Regions from separate parts of the Streptomyces huasconensis genome, predicted to be linked through region 2. Evidence: riboswitches for the same ligand, from Rfam matches in the RefSeq annotation. Region 2 holds a riboswitch; the other holds the start of a gene.

Region 1 (7,929 bases), 1.6 Mb from region 2:
AGCTGCCCCCGGAGCCCCCACCGCCCCGCCCCGCCCTCCGCATCCTGGAATGCACCCGCTGCGGCGCCCCCGGCCGCCCCGAGGCCCTCCCGGGCGGCACCTGCGGCCCCTGCCGAGGCGAACCGACGCCCACCACGGCAGCGGTCCTCCTCCCAGAGGCCGTCCGCGCCCACGTGACGGCGCTCCGCACCGCCGCCAACTCTCCACACGCAAGGGCACACGCATGAACGCTGCAACGGTCCGACGACATGGGTCCGGGGCACGATGGAAGGGAGGAGGCACCACCATGACCCCTGGCACCGATGAACGCCCGCAGATGTCCGTCGAAGACTTCGAGGAGCTGGTACGCCGAGCCCCGGAAACCGTCCGGAACAGGCTGGAGTTCTATGGCGGCAGGCTGCGCTTGAAGCACGGCCCGATCGATGTCGAGGACTTCGAGGAACTGGCTCGTGTGGCCCCGGAGACGGTCACGCTCGAACTGATCAACGGAAAGCTAGAGGTCAAACCCGTGCCGGACCAGCTCCACGGGGCCATCGTCATGTGGCTGCTTCGGCAGTGTATGCAGCAGCGTCCCGAGCTGGCGCTCTACCCCCAACAGGGTCTCAGGGTCCCGACATACCGCAATGGGCGGGCCAGGGCCGACGGCGCCCTCGCCCCGTTGGACCACTTCATCGACCAGGAGGGCGAATGGGCCTCTCCGGAGGGCGTCCTCATGGCCGTCGAAGTCACCTCGCACGACAACGACACGGACCGGCGTGACCGCCTGGAGAAAGGACGGGCCTACGCCTACGTGGGCATCCCCGTCTACCTCCTCATCGACCGGGACAACGACACCCTGGTCGTCCACAGCGCCCCGCAGAACGGCGTCTACCAAAACCGCCGCCCGTACCACTACGGCTCCACGGTCCGTCTCCCCTCCCCCGTGGCCATCACCCTGGAAACCGAGAAGCTGAAGGACTACGTCACCTGACCATGACGGAAGCCGGAAACGCCCGAGGGCGGCCCCCCTTCCTGAGAAGAGGTGCCGCCCTCGGGACGCGAACGTCAGGACAGTGATCAACCAGAGGTCGATCAGAAGTCCATGTCACCGCCCGGCATGCCGCCCGGAGCGCCCGCCGCGGCGGCCTTCTCCGGCTTGTCGGCGATGACGGCCTCGGTGGTGAGGAACAGCGCGGCGATGGACGCGGCGTTCTGCAGAGCGGAGCGCGTGACCTTCGCCGGGTCGAGGATGCCCTCGGCGATCATGTCGACGTACTCACCGGTCGCGGCGTTGAGGCCGTGGCCGACGGTGAGGTTGCGCACCTTCTCGACGACGACGCCACCCTCAAGGCCGGCGTTGACGGCGATCTGCTTCAGCGGGGCCTCCAGGGCCAGCTTCACAGCGGCGGCACCGGTGGCCTCGTCGCCCTCCAGCTCCAGCTTCTCGAAGACCGCGGAGGCCTGGATGAGAGCCACGCCACCACCGGCGACGATGCCCTCCTCGACGGCCGCCTTCGCGTTGCGAACGGCGTCCTCGATGCGGTGCTTGCGCTCCTTCAGCTCGACCTCGGTCGCGGCACCGGCCTTGATGACGGCCACGCCGCCCGCGAGCTTCGCCAGGCGCTCCTGGAGCTTCTCGCGGTCGTAGTCGGAGTCGCTGTTCTCGATCTCGGCGCGGATCTGGTTGACGCGGCCCTGGACCTGGTCGCTGTCACCGGCGCCGTCGACGATGGTCGTCTCGTCCTTGGTGATGACGACCTTGCGGGCGCGGCCGAGCAGGTCGAGACCGGCGTTCTCCAGCTTGAGGCCGACCTCCTCGGAGATGACGGTGCCACCGGTGAGGATGGCGATGTCGCCGAGCATGGCCTTGCGGCGATCACCGAAGCCCGGAGCCTTGACGGCGACGGACTTGAAGGTGCCACGGATCTTGTTGACGACCAGCGTGGACAGGGCCTCGCCCTCGACGTCCTCCGCGATGATCAGCAGCGGCTTGCCCGACTGCATGACCTTCTCCAGCAGCGGAAGGAGGTCCTTCACGTTGGAGATCTTGGAGTTGACGATCAGGATGTACGGGTCGTCGAGCGACGCCTCCATACGCTCCATGTCGGTGGCGAAGTACGCCGAGATGTAGCCCTTGTCGAAGCGCATACCCTCGGTGAGCTCCAGCTCCAGACCGAAGGTCTGGGACTCCTCGACGGTGATGACGCCTTCCTTGCCGACCTTGTCCATGGCCTCGGCGATCAGCTCGCCGATCTGGGTGTCGGCGGCGGAGATGGAGGCCGTCGAAGCGATCTGCTCCTTGGTCTCGACATCCTTCGCCTGCTCAAGGAGGGCGCCGGAGACGGCCTCGACGGCCTTCTCGATGCCGCGCTTGAGGGCCATCGGGTTGGCACCGGCGGCCACGTTGCGCAGACCCTCGCGCACCAGGGCCTGGGCCAGGACGGTCGCGGTCGTCGTGCCGTCACCGGCGACGTCGTCCGTCTTCTTCGCGACCTCCTTGACCAGCTCGGCGCCGATCTTCTCGTACGGGTCCTCGAGCTCGATCTCCTTGGCGATGGACACACCATCGTTGGTGATCGTGGGGGCGCCCCACTTCTTCTCGAGGACGACGTTGCGACCCTTGGGGCCCAGGGTCACCTTGACGGCGTCGGCGAGCTGGTTCATGCCGCGCTCGAGGCCGCGCCGTGCCTCCTCGTCGAACGCGATGATCTTGGCCATGTGAAGTGGTCCTCCCGGACAGGGGTGGAAACGCAAACGGACCGTGCTGGTGCCCGCGACGGACGGACTGCGCACCGTGTGGTTCCTTGCCCCACGCGGCCCGCGGACCTCACCGACCCGATCCAAGTTCTGTCACTCTCACTGGGAGAGTGCTAAGCCCAATGATTAGCACTCGACCCCTGCGAGTGCAAGCGCCTCTCGCGGATCCGGGGGCGCGCGATCCGGACCCACCGTCCCTACCCGCGGGCGCGCGGGCGCACACGAGGGGCCCGTACCCCCATGGGATACGAGCCCCTCGCGATGCTTGCTTCGGTGGTCGATCGCGCCGAGCTAGACGGCGAGCTTGACCATGTCCGCCTGCGGACCCTTCTGGCCCTGCGAGATCTCGAACTCGACTCGCTGACCTTCTTCAAGGGTGCGGTAACCGTCCATCTGGATCGCGCTGTAGTGGACGAAAACATCCGCACCACCGTCGACCGCGATGAAGCCGTACCCCTTCTCCGCGTTGAACCACTTGACGGTGCCCTGAGCCATGCCTAACTCCCCTATTACTGGCCCTTGCACAGGACCGCACTTCGCGGACCCGGGTCAGACCTCACCCCCCATTGGTTGGGGGTGTGCGCCGGAACGCGTCGACCGCCGCTGAATGTATCTGCCCAACTGCCCTCTGCAACAGGTCAATCGGACGAGAATTCTGGGCATGCCGGATCGGCGATATGCGGAGAGTTCGTCATGATCCAGGGCAAGTCGGGCCCGGCAAATGCCACGAAAGGCTCAAAGGGGCGGCTCGCTTTGGCTGCTTCTTGTCGGCTCCCGGCCGACTTCGTATATGCGCTCGACACAAACGGCGAAACAGCATTCCCAACTGTATCGCGATCAACCATGCAGAATTGCCCCCTCCGTTTGTCAGCGGAGAGGGCAATTCGGGTTACGCAGAGAAGTTGCAGAAACGGATCACCAGCGGATCGTCAACGGCTCAGCCGCCGGCGACCGCCGGGATGATCGACACGCCCGCGCCGTCCGGCGTGGCCGTCTCCAGGCCCTGCTCGAACCGGACGTCGTCGTCATTGACGTACACGTTCACGAAGCGGCGCAGCTTGCCCTGGTCGTCCAGGACGCGGGCGGCGATGCCGGTGTGGTTCTTCTCCAGATCGGCGATGACCTCACCGAGGGTCGCCCCCTCGGCGACGACCTCGGCCTGCCCGCCGGTGTAGGTGCGAAGGATGGTGGGAATCCGGACATTGACGCTCATGGGGTTCACCTTCGAGATACGGGAGTGGGCGCCCCTGAAAGGGGCGCGGGGAACTGCGCGAGGACGGACCACGGCCGGCGGTCGGCCGCGGACATCAGCCTCTGCGGCGAGGACTAACCGGCCAGGCCCGCGGAGCGAAACGCCTCAAGGCTGGGCTTGATCGTCGCGGTGGCCTGCGAAGTCTCAGCGACAGCGTCCAGCGTCTTCAGGCCATCCCCCGTGTTCAGCACCACCGTGGTGAGCGCCGGGTCGATGAGCCCCGCCTCGATCAGCTTCTTCGCGACGCCCACCGTCACACCCCCGGCGGTCTCCGCGAAGATGCCCTCCGTCCGCGCGAGCAGCTTGATCGCGTCGACGACCTGCGCATCGTTCACGTCCTCCACCGCCCCGCCCGTACGGCGCGCGATGTCCAGCACGTACGGTCCGTCGGCGGGGTTGCCGATGGCCAGCGACTTGGCGATGGTGTTCGGCTTCTGGGGGCGCACCACGTCGTGCCCGGCCTTGAACGCGGCCGACACGGGCGAGCAGCCTTCCGCCTGGGCGCCGAAGATCTTGTAGGGCTTGTCGGCGACGAGGCCGAGCGCGATCAGCTCCTTGAGCCCCTTGTCGATCTTCGTGAGCTGCGACCCGGAGGCGATGGGGATGACCAGCTGGTCGGGCAGCTCCCAGCCGAGCTGCTCGCAGATCTCGTACGCGAGGGTCTTGGAGCCCTCGCCGTAGTACGGCCGGAGGTTGACGTTGACGAAGCCCCAGCCCTCGCCCAGCGGATCGCCGATCAGCTCGGAGCAGAAGCGGTTCACGTCGTCGTAGTTGCCCTCGATGCCGACCAGCTCGCCGCCGTAGACCGCGGCCATGACGACCTTGCCCTGCTCCAGGTCGTGCGGGATGAACACGCAGGAGCGGAACCCGGCGCGGGCGGCGGCGGCGCCGACGGCGCCCGCGAGGTTGCCGGTGGAGGAGCAGGAGAGCGTGGTGAAGCCGAAGGCCCTGGCCGCCTCCAGCGCCTGCGCGACGACGCGGTCCTTGAAGGAGTGCGTGGGGTTGCCGGAGTCGTCCTTGACGAACAACTTGCCCTGTTCGACGCCGAGTTCGCGCGCGAGGTTGTCGGCCTTGACGAGCTTGGTCCAGCCGGGGTTGAGGTTCGGCTTGTCGGCGACGTCGGCGGGGACGGGGAGCAGCGGGGCGTAGCGCCAGATGTTGGCGGGGCCGGCCTCGATCCGCTTGCGGAGGGCTTCCGGGTCGCCGAGGGGCAGGTCGTACGCGACTTCGAGGGGGCCGAAACACTCGGCGCAGGCGAAGATCGGGCCGAGCGGGAACTTGGTGCCGCACTCGCGGCAGGAGAGGCCGGAGGCAGGCCCGAGGTCGACGGAAGGGGTGGTGCTCTGGGTGGCGACGGTCTGCACAGCCATGGAGGCGAGGCCCTTTCTCCTCATCTTCCCCGCGGCGCATCTCGCCGCGAGACGGAATTGGCACCTTCCCCACCGTGACCTCGCGGTCGGCGGGAGGGTTGCCGGGGCTTCAACGGGCCGTATCCCTCTGCCCCTCTGGATGAGCGGTATTCGATTGTGACGCCAGGGCCCCCGACATGCGATGGTCACCGGCGTTGCCCAAGACTGTAACCGAAGCCCTGGACGCTTGAGATAGTCGTCCGAACCGCGAGATGGATCACATACGGAAGGACCCTGACCGTGCTGGAAGAGGTCGAGCGCTGGCTGAACAGGCGTTCCTGGTCGGTCGCCGACCGCCCCTTGGACCGGCTCGTCGCCGCCAAGCGGGCGTCCGGCGCGACGGTGAGCGTCGTGCTGCCCGCCCTCGACGAACAGGAGACGGTCGGCGCGATCGTCGCCGAGATCCGCCGCGCGCTGATGGAACGCGTCCCGCTCGTCGACGAGCTGGTGGTGATCGACTCCGGCTCCTCGGACCGAACAGCCGAGGTGGCGCGGGAGGCCGGTGCCAAGGTCGTGCGCCGCGACGAGATCCTGCCGCGCATCGCGCCGCTCCCCGGCAAGGGCGAGGTGCTGTGGCGGTCGCTGCTGGTGACGAGCGGCGACATCGTGGCGTTCGTCGACGCGGACCTCAGGGAGTTCTCCGCCGACTTCGTCTCGGGGATCGTCGGCCCGCTGCTGACCGACCCCGACGTGGCGTTCGTCAAGGCGATGTACGACCGGCCGCTCGGCGAGGCCGCCGGTCAGGGCGGCCGGGTCACGGAGCTGATGGCGCGGCCGCTGCTGAACATGCACTGGCCGCGGCTGGCCGGTTTCGTGCAGCCGCTCGGCGGCGAGTACGCGGCCCGCAGGTCCCTCCTGGAGCGGCTGCCGTTCCCCGTCGGGTACGGCGTGGAACTGGGGCTGCTCGTGGACGCGCTGCACACGGTGGGCCTGGACGCGCTGGCGCAGGTCGACGTCGGGGTGCGCAGACACCGCCACCAGGACGGACAGGCGCTCGGGCGGATGGCGGCGGCGATCTACCGCACGGCCCAGGTGCGGCTCGCGCGCGGACATCTCGTACGGCCCGAACTGACGCAGTTCGAGCGGGGCGAGCACGGCTTCGTGCCGCGCAGTCACGCCGTGGACACCGAGGAACGGCCGCCCATGACCGGCATCGCGGAGTACGCGCACCGACGCGTGGCGTGAGCCACCGGGGACCGCACGTTTGCCCGCCCCCCGGACGGGCTACGTTTTGGCACATGGTGTCCGAATCGGCTACGGCAACAGCAGCACAGGTACTCGTCGCGTCCAACCGCGGCCCCGTCTCGTACACGGTGGGCGAGGACGGTGAGCTGACCGCCCGGCGCGGCGGCGGCGGACTCGTCTCCGGACTGAGCGCCATCGGTGACGACGCGGGAGCCCTGTGGGTGTGCGCGGCGCTCGGCGAGGGCGACCGGGAGGCGGTGCGGCGCGGCGTCGGCGAGCCGGGCGTGCGGATGCTCGACATCGACGCCGGCTCGCGCGAGGGGGTGCACGCCGCCGCGTACAACGGCATCGCCAACTCGGTCCTGTGGTTCGTCCACCACATGCTGTACCAGACGCCTCTGGAGCCGGTCTTCGGCCCGGAGTTCCGGGCGCAGTGGGCCGCGTACGAGACGTACAACCGGGCGTTCGCGGAGGCGCTGGCGGCCGAGGCGGCGCCCGGCGCGGCGGTTCTCGTGCAGGACTACCACCTGACGCTGGTCCCGGGGATGCTGCGCGAGCTGCGCGAGGACCTGCGGATCGGCCACTTCTCGCACACGCCGTGGGCGCCCGCCGACTACTTCCGGATGCTGCCGGACGACGTGGCGGAACAGGTGCTGCGCGGCATGCTCGGCGCGGACCGGCTCGGGTTCCTCACCCACCGCTGGGCGGACGCCTTCACGGAGTGCTGCGTGCGCGTGCTCGGCGGGACGTCGGGGACGCGGATCGGGGTGCACGGCCTGGGCGCCGACGCCGACTTCCTGCGGGAGCGCTCGCGGCGCGAGGACGTCGAGGAGCGCATGGCGACACTGCGCGGGCAGGTGGGCGAGGGCCGCAAGACCATCGTGCGGGTGGACAGGACCGAACTGTCCAAGAACATCGTGCGCGGCCTGCACGCCTACCGGGAACTGCTGGAGACCCGCCCCGAGTGGCGCGAGCGGGTCGTCCACGTCGCGTTCGCCTACCCCTCGCGGCAGGACCTCGCGGTGTACCGCGACTACACGGCGGAGGTCTCGCGCGTCGCGGAGCAGATCAACGCGGAGTTCGGTACGCCCGGCTGGACCCCGGTCCTCCTCCACGTCGACGACGACTTCGCCCGCTCGCTCGCGGCGTACCGCCTCGCGGACGTGGCGCTGGTCAACCCCATCCGCGACGGCATGAACCTGGTCGCGAAGGAGGTGCCGGTGGTCTCCGACGAGGGGTGCGCGCTGGTGCTTTCGCGGGAGGCGGGGGCGTACGAGGAGCTGGGCGAGGACGCGCTGGCGGTCAACCCCTACGACACCTCGGCGACGGCGGAGGCGTTGCACGCCG
Region 2 (7,929 bases):
CTCCAGCGGCGCGACAGGGACAAGGTGCTGCACGGCCGCGAGTCGGGCATCATCAAGCGCCTGCCGCACGGTGAGTTCATCGAGATCCACGAGCCGCTCGACCAGGGGCAGCTGCACACGCTCACCGCGCACGAGCAGTACAAGCCGCTCGAGATCGGCCCGACGGTCGACGAGAACGGCGTCGAGCGCAAGGTGTCCGGTTCGCAGAAGCTCCGGGCCAAGCTCTCCAAGGGCTACTACGGGGAGGACAACCAGATCCCCAAGCCCACCGCCGAGGAGTACAAGGAGATCACCAGCGGCCACGGCCACCACTGATCACCTGAGGCTCTACGAGCCCTGACCTCCTGATGGTCGCCACGGTGAGAGCCCCGTCCAGTTCATGGACGGGGCTCTTTGCCGTCCCGGCGGCTGGATAGGGTGGACCCACCCGACGTGTCGGGCACTTTCCTCCCCAGGCAGACGAACACCAGGAGCGGCCATGAGCGCTGTGACCCCCGCAGGAGGCACGACCGCGGCGGGCCGTTCCTGGCCCGACGTCCTGAACGGCCTGCTCGAAGGCCGGGACCAGAGCGCCGACGACACGGCGTGGGCCATGGACCGCATCATGCGCGGCGAGGCCACCGACGCGCAGATCGCCGCATTCGTCGTCGCGTTGCGGGCCAAGGGCGAGACCGTGCAGGAGATCACCGGGCTCGTACGGGCGATGTACGAGCACGCCAACGTGATCGAGGTGCCCGGCGAGACGGTCGACATCGTCGGCACCGGCGGTGACGGCGCCAAGACCGTCAACATCTCCACGATGTCCGCGATCGTCATCGCGGGCACCGGCGCGCGGGTCGTCAAGCACGGCAACCGCGCCGCGTCGTCGGCCAGCGGGGCGTCGGACGTGCTGGAGAAGCTCGGCGTCAACCTCCAGCTCACGCCGGAGCGGGTCGTCGAGGTCGCCCAGGAGGCGGGCATCACCTTCTGCTTCGCCGTGAAGTTCCACCCCGCGCTGCGGCACGCGGGCGCCGCGCGCAGCCAGCTCGGCATCCGGACCGTCTTCAACCTCCTCGGCCCGCTCACCAACCCGGCCAGGGTGCGGGCCCAGGCGGTCGGGGTCGCCGACGCCCGGATGGCCCCCATCGTGGCCGGCGTCTTCGCCGAGCGCGGCAACTCCTCCCTCGTCTTCCGCGGCGACGACGGGCTCGACGAGCTGACGACCACGGCCACCTCACGGGTGTGGATCGTGCGGGACGGGCAGGTGCGCGAGGAGGCCTTCGACCCCCGCGACGTCGGGATCGACCTGGTGCCCGTCGAGGCGCTGCGGGGCGCCGACGCCTCGTACAACGCCGAGGTCGCCCGGCGGCTGCTCGACGGCGAGAGCGGGCCGGTGCGCGACGCCGTGCTGCTGAACTCCGCGGCGGCGCTGGTCGCCCTCGCCCCGACCGACGCGCCGCTGACCGAGCAGATCCGCGCGGGCATGGCGCGGGCGGCCCACTCGATCGACTCCGGGGCCGCGAAGCAGGCCCTGCAGCGGTGGGTGGCGGCCAGCAACCGCTGAGCCTTCCGCCCGCCTCCCGTTCACCCGTGTGACGTACGGCGCAGTCCGGATTCTGGACTGCGCCTTGCGCGTCGAAGATCGTGTGGCAGGATGCTGGGCAGGTCATGAGTGACAGCGACTACGGCCCCGGCCCGCTGTCCGGCAACCCTCCGTCCGTGGCGGGGTGCCCCGGGTGAAGACCAGGCCGTACGCAGCGAGGCGTATGGCAAGCGCGGACCCCTGGACATCGGTGAATGTCACAGCCCTGGGGTCCTGGTCCTCAAGGGAGCAGTCTCGTGAGCAAGCGAATGTGTTAGGGCCTCGGCGCCCCTCTTCCGCACACCTTTCTCTTTTCATCACTGCACCGCCGTACCTCTGTCGTACGCGTGTCGGCGCAGTGAACTCACTTGCCTCTTACGGGAGTTCGCCATGTCCGTGTCCGCCGTTCCCGCCGTTGCCGCCGACTCGTCCGTCTGTGCCCCGCTCGCCGTCCTCGGCCGCGACGTCACCGTGCCGCTGGTCACCGGCGGCGAGGTGACGTACGCCGCGCTCGACTACGCGGCGAGTGCCCCCGCGCTCCAGCGGGTCTGGGACGACGTGGCCGCCTACGCCCCGTACTACGGCAGCGTGCACCGCGGCGCCGGGTACCTCTCGCAGCTCTCCACCGACCTCTTCGAGAACTCCCGCGTGACCGTCGCCGAGTTCCTCGACTGCCGCCAGGGCGACCAGGTCGTCTTCACCCGCTCCACCACCGACTCGCTGAACCTCCTCGCCGCCGCCCTGCCCGCCGGTTGCGAGGTCTTCGTCTTCGAGACCGAGCACCACGCCTCGCTCCTGCCGTGGCGGGACGCCCGCGTCACCTACCTCGACGCGCCGCGCACGCCCGACGAGGCCGTGCACACGCTGGAGCGCGCCCTCGCCGACCGCGACCCCTACGGCCCGGCCCTGGTGTGCGTCACCGGCGCGTCCAACGTCACCGGGGAGCTGTGGCCGGTGCGGGAGCTGGCCGCCGCCGCGCACGCGCACGGCGCCCGGATCGTGCTCGACGCCGCGCAGCTCGCACCCCACCACCCGGTCTCCGTACGGGAGTTGGACGTCGACTGGGTCGCCTTCTCCGGGCACAAGCTGTACGCGCCCTTCGGCTCGGGCGTGCTCGCGGGCCGCTCCGACTGGCTGCGGGAGGCCGAGCCCTACCTCGCGGGCGGCGGCGCCTCGCGGAAGGTGACGCGACGCCCCAAGGAGGCGGGCGGCGGCGTGGACGTGGAGTGGCACGACACCGCCGCCCGGCACGAGGCCGGGTCGCCGAACGTCATCGGCGTGTACTCCATCGCCGCCGCCTGCAAGGCGCTCACCGAGGCCGGCTTCGACGAGCTGGTCGCCCGTGAGCAGCACCTGATCCGCACGGTGCGCGAGGGGCTCGCCGAGGTGCCCGCCGTGCGGGTGCTCTCCCTCTTCGGTGACGACGCGCCGCGCGTCGGCGTCATCTCCTTCGTCGTCGACGGCTGGAACAGCTCGCACTTCGCCGCCGCGCTCTCCGCCGAGTACGGCATCGGCGTACGCGACGGCCTGTTCTGTGCCCACCCGCTGGTGCGCACCCTCCTCGGCGGCGAGTCCGACGAGCCGGGTGAGTGCGGTGCCCCCGAGGCCGCGCCCGGCGAGAAGTCGCTGAACGCGATCCGTGTGAGCTTCGGCGCGGGCACCCCCGACGAGCACGTCGAGCGGTTCGTGCGCGCCGTCAAGGAGCTGGTGGCCGACGGCGCGCGGTGGAACTACCGCACCGAGGACGGCCGTTGCGTGCCGGACACCAGCGCCGCCGCCTGACCGGCCGGCAGCCGTGACCCCAGCTGGATCATCCGTGGAGCCCGCTCGGTCGCGTCGGTGAGGAACTCGCCGCCCCGGCCGAGCGCCTCGGTCGGCGAGACGGGGGCGGGCAGGATCGCGCTGTAGGCGTCCACGCCGGTGCCGGGGCCGCCGAAGAGGCCGGCGGTGACGCGCAGGTCGCGCGTGAGGACGTACGCCCAGCGCTCCAGGGCCGCCGCCAGCTCCTCGGCCTGCGGGGCGGTGGCGCCCTTCTGGGGACACGCGGATGTCGGTCTCCGCGAGGCGGGGGTCCAGGCCGCTCGTGTCGGTGCGGCTCAGCCGGGTCAACGTGCGCCGTCCGCGCGGCAGTTCGAAGCCGACCAGGACGCGGCGGGCGCCCGCGTCGAGGGCGGCGCGGATCAGCTCGCCGACGCCGTACGTGGTGGTGGCGCCCGGGCGTGCCTACGAGTCGAGGCCGATCGCGAACGCCGCCTCCAGGTCGTGCTGCGAGTACGTGCGGAACGCCACGTGCGTGTCGGTCGCCTCCACGCCCGGGATCTTGCTGATCCTGCCGGGGATGACGTCCGCGAGGTCGTCGTGGCGCAGCACCCGCACCATCGCGATCAGGTCGTACGTGCCCGTCACGGAGAAGACCTCGCTGACGGAGTCGAGCGCGGCGATCGACTCGGCGATCTCCGGAATCCGGTCCACGCTGGTCTTGATGAGCACGATCGCGGTGATCACGGCTGGCTGTCTCCCTCGGTGGCCGGAACTGCTGTGCTCTTCACTTTAGTCCTCCGCACACACCACCCCCACGCGTACAGGAAACCGAGCGAGAAGCCCACCAGATGCGCCAGGTACGCCACCCCGGTGCCCTTGCCGCCCTGCCCCGCCGCGAGCCACTGGAGCGCCACCCAGAACGGCAGCACCACCCACGCGGGAAGGCGCAGCGGCAGGAAGAAGAGGAACGGGAAGAGGCTCGTGACGCGGGCCCTGGGGAAGAGATAGAGGCAGGCGCCGAGGACGGCGGAGATCGCCCCGGAGGCACCCACGAGCGTCTGGCCGGAGTCCGCGTGCGCCGCGGCGTAGGCGAGCAGGGCCAGATAGCCGCAGGCGACGTAGAAGAGCGCGTAGTGGAGGTGCCCCATGCGTTCCTCGACCATGGCCCCGAAGACGTACAGGAACAGCATGTTCCCGAGCAGGTGCACCCAGCTGCCGTGCACGAACAGCGCGGTGAACGGGCCGAGGGCGGCGCGCGGGACGCCGCTGAACAGCTCGGCGGGCACCACGCCCCAGCGCTCGAAGTAGGTCTGCTGCGCGGCCAGCAGCTCGTCGCCCGTGCCGTAGGACGGGTTGAGCCCGGACACCGGGGAGATCACGAAGACCAGGCAGCAGACGGCGATCAGTCCGTACGTCACCGGGGCCGACTGGCCCCGCGGCAGCCGGACCGCGTGCGTACCCTTTGCGTGGATCATGAACAGAGCATGACGTAATGGGAGCTACCCGCACAGACCGCCATGCCGCGACGGACCCCGCCGCATCGCGAGCCGTGCAGGCTAGGGTTACGGGGCGATACGCGCCGCGGAGAAAGCGCCGGAGCGCCACGGTCACCGAAGAAAGCGAAGAGCCACGATGACGGTTCCCCTGCCGACGGACACCACCCGGTGGCGCTGCACGCTGTGCGGCAACCTCACGCGTTTCGACGTGACCCGCACGTCGAAGGTCGTCGAGTATGTGCATCTCGACCTGGCCGGTGAGGCGAAGGTCGAGGAACGCGAGGTGGTCAGTGAGACCATCGAGTCGGTGCGCTGCCGCTGGTGCAACGCGGTGGACCAGGTGGAACTCGTGGACAGGCCGGGCACCGACTCCTGAGGGAGCGGGGCCCGCACAGCTAGTGGGGTGACGGATGGTGGAGAGCGCAGGCGGGGAGCCGGACGACGGCACCGCTGAGGTGCTCGACCGTCCGCTGCCCGACGGGGTACGCCGACGGGTCGTCCAGATCGCCTCGGACGGCTTCGGCGGCCTGACCCCGGCCGAGCTCCCCGCCCAGCTGCGGCAGTACGCCCGCTTCACGCCCACCCGGCGCGCGAAGTTCGCGGGCAACGCCATGGCCGCGGCGCTGGAGGGCGACACCCTCTTCCGGCAGCGCATCGGCGACCGGCTGCGTGAGGCCCAGCCCGAGCTGGCGGGCGCGCTGGACGCGGGCGCCCCGCCGCCGGCCGCCGACCCCCTGGACGTGGCGGCCGCGGCCTACGTGCTGCGCCCGGCGGGCTGGGTGAAGCTGGTGGCCGCCGCGGGCGAGGAGGCCCAGCGGGCCGACGCCGAGCGCGCCGACGAGGAGACCAGGGCCGAGCTGGAGCGGCTGCGCGCGGAGCTGGCGGCGGCCCGCGGCCAGACCAAGGCGGAGACCGAGCGGCTGCGCGCGGAGCTGGAAGCGGCCCGCAGGGAAGCCGAATCGATGCACCGCAAGCTGCGCGGGGCGCTCAGCGACGTCAAGCGCGGGGAGGCGGCGCTGCGCAAGGCGGCCGCCGAGACGGAGGCCGTGCGCGCCGAGAGCCAGGCCCAGGTCTCCGCCGCCGAGAGCGAGGCGCGGCGGCTCAAGGCCCGCCTCGGCGAGACCGAGGCCGCGCTGGAGGCCAGCCGCAGGGCGGCGCGCGAGGGCCGCAGCGTGGAGGACATGCGGGTGCGGCTGCTGCTCGACACGGTCCTGGAGGCGGCCCAGGGGCTGCGCCGCGAACTGGCGCTGCCCCCCGTCTCCGTACGCCCCGCCGAGACCGTCGACGCCGTGGAGCCCGGCCGGATGTCGCCGAAGGACATCGCCGCCCGCGCCCTGTCGGAGAACGACCCGGCCATCCTCGACCAGCTGCTCGCCCTGCCGCAGGCGCATCTGGTCGTCGACGGCTACAACGTCACCAAGACCGGCTATCCGACCATGCCGCTGGAGAAGCAGCGGCTGCGGCTGCTCGGCTCGCTCTCGCAGCTGGCCCGCCAGTCGGGCGCCGAGGTCACCTGCGTCTTCGACGGCGCGGAGCTGGCGGCTCCGGTGCTGCTCGCGCCGCCGCGCGGGGTGCGGGTGCTCTTCTCCAAACCGGGCGTGACCGCCGATGAGTTGATCCGTCAGCTGGTGCGCGCGGAGCCGCCGGGCCGCCCCGTGGTCGTCGTCTCGACCGACCGCGAGGTCGCCGACGGGATTGCGAAGGCGGGGGCGCGGCCGGTGGCCTCGGCGGTCCTCCTGAAGCGGCTTTCGCGGGGCTAGAAGGGGCTTTCGCGGGACTAAAGGGGCTCCCATAACTCCTGTTCCGTATGCCCGGATTGAGGGTGCGGTCGCGCGACGTAGCGTCAGAAGATCATCACCGGCTGTGCGTTACCGGTAAAGAATGCGCTTGGCGACCGATTTTTTACTGATGAGATTTGAACTGATCACAAGAAGGTCACTAAGGTCACCACTCGAACCCCCGCTCGGTTGATCACCCATCCGGGGTGGCGGCGGTGGTACCCGCCCACCGCGTCCTGGTAGGCGGCCGGAGGAAGAAGGAGCCGCCCGCGTGGCGTCCCACCGTCGACCCAAGCAGCCGAGCCGCACCCGCGTGACCGTGCTCACCGCGACCGCCGCCGCTGCCGTGGCCCTCACCTCGCAGGGCGCCGCCCAGGCCGCGCCGAAGCCGGGCAAGGACGAGGTCAAGTCCAAGGTCGACAAGCTCTACGAGGACGCGGAGCGCGCCACCGACAAGTACAACGGCGCCAAGGAGAAGCAGGAGAAGCTGGAGAAGCAGATCGACGCTCTCCAGGACAAGGTCGCCGACGGCCAGGAGGACCTCAACGAGCTGCGCGAGGGCCTCGGTTCGATGGCCAGCGCCCAGTACCGCTCCGGCGGCATCGACCCCTCCCTGCAGCTCTTCCTCTCCTCCGACCCGGACGACTACCTCGACAAGGCGTCCACCCTGGACCAGCTGAGCAGCCAGCAGGTCGACGCGCTCAAGAAGATCCAGAAGAAGCAGCGGGACCTCGCGCAGCAGCGCAAGGAGGCCGCGGGCAAGCTCGACGACCTCGCCGACACCCGGACGGAACTCGGCAAGAAGAAGCGCGAGGTCCAGGCCAAGCTCGGCGAGGCGCAGAAGCTCCTCAACACCCTGACGGCCAAGGAGAAGGCGGACCTGGCCGCCAAGGAGAAGCAGCGCGCGAGCCGTGCCGCCGACCGCGCCGCCGACAAGCCCGCGGACCTCGGCAAGGAGGCCCCGGCCTCCAGCCGCGGCGCCGCCGCCCTGAACGCCGCCGCCACCCAGCTCGGCAAGCCGTACGTCTCCGGCGGCACCGGCCCCAACTCCTACGACTGCTCCGGGCTGACCCAGTGGGCCTACGCCCAGGCCGACGTCTCCATCACCCGGACCACGTACACCCAGCAGAACGACGGCACCCGCATCGGCCGCGGCGAGCTCAAGCCCGGCGACCTGGTGTTCTTCAACAACCTCGCGCACGTCGGCCTCTACGCGGGCAACGGCCAGGTGCTGCACGCCCCCAAGCCCGGCGCCGTGGTGCGCTACGAGGCCATGGAGTACCTGGGCGACTTCCAGTTCGGCGTCCGCGTCGCCTGACGTCAACACGGACCG

What was found. A riboswitch is a leader RNA that binds a small molecule or an ion and turns the genes downstream of it on or off. The one in region 2 is predicted to bind S-adenosylmethionine.
Region 1: linked by a shared signal. The riboswitch ahead of thrC (threonine synthase) and the one ahead of J2N69_RS09235 (aminotransferase class V-fold PLP-dependent enzyme) in region 2 are both predicted to bind S-adenosylmethionine.

Annotation. Positions count from the first base shown of each region.
Region 1 is NZ_CP086119.1:3,658,126-3,666,054, forward strand. It holds gene J2N69_RS16585 (hypothetical protein) at 1-227, shown strand, start outside; gene J2N69_RS16590 (Uma2 family endonuclease) at 287-970, shown strand; gene groL (chaperonin GroEL) at 1,072-2,697, opposite strand; gene J2N69_RS16600 (cold-shock protein) at 3,028-3,231, opposite strand; gene J2N69_RS16605 (ubiquitin-like small modifier protein 1) at 3,674-3,949, opposite strand; gene thrC (threonine synthase) at 4,063-5,358, opposite strand; SAM riboswitch class I at 5,376-5,504, opposite strand; gene J2N69_RS16615 (glucosyl-3-phosphoglycerate synthase) at 5,638-6,582, shown strand; gene J2N69_RS16620 (alpha,alpha-trehalose-phosphate synthase (UDP-forming)) at 6,636-7,929, shown strand, end outside.
Region 2 is NZ_CP086119.1:2,048,259-2,056,187, reverse strand. It holds gene qcrB (cytochrome bc1 complex cytochrome b subunit) at 1-315, shown strand, start outside; gene trpD (anthranilate phosphoribosyltransferase) at 479-1,543, shown strand; SAM riboswitch class IV at 1,644-1,761, shown strand; gene J2N69_RS09235 (aminotransferase class V-fold PLP-dependent enzyme) at 1,952-3,343, shown strand; partial or broken gene J2N69_RS09230 (glycerate kinase) at 3,292-3,778, opposite strand; gene J2N69_RS09225 (Lrp/AsnC family transcriptional regulator) at 3,785-4,066, opposite strand; gene J2N69_RS09220 (rhomboid family intramembrane serine protease) at 4,063-4,797, opposite strand; gene J2N69_RS09215 (hypothetical protein) at 4,955-5,194, shown strand; gene J2N69_RS09210 (NYN domain-containing protein) at 5,229-6,578, shown strand; gene J2N69_RS09205 (C40 family peptidase) at 6,868-7,914, shown strand.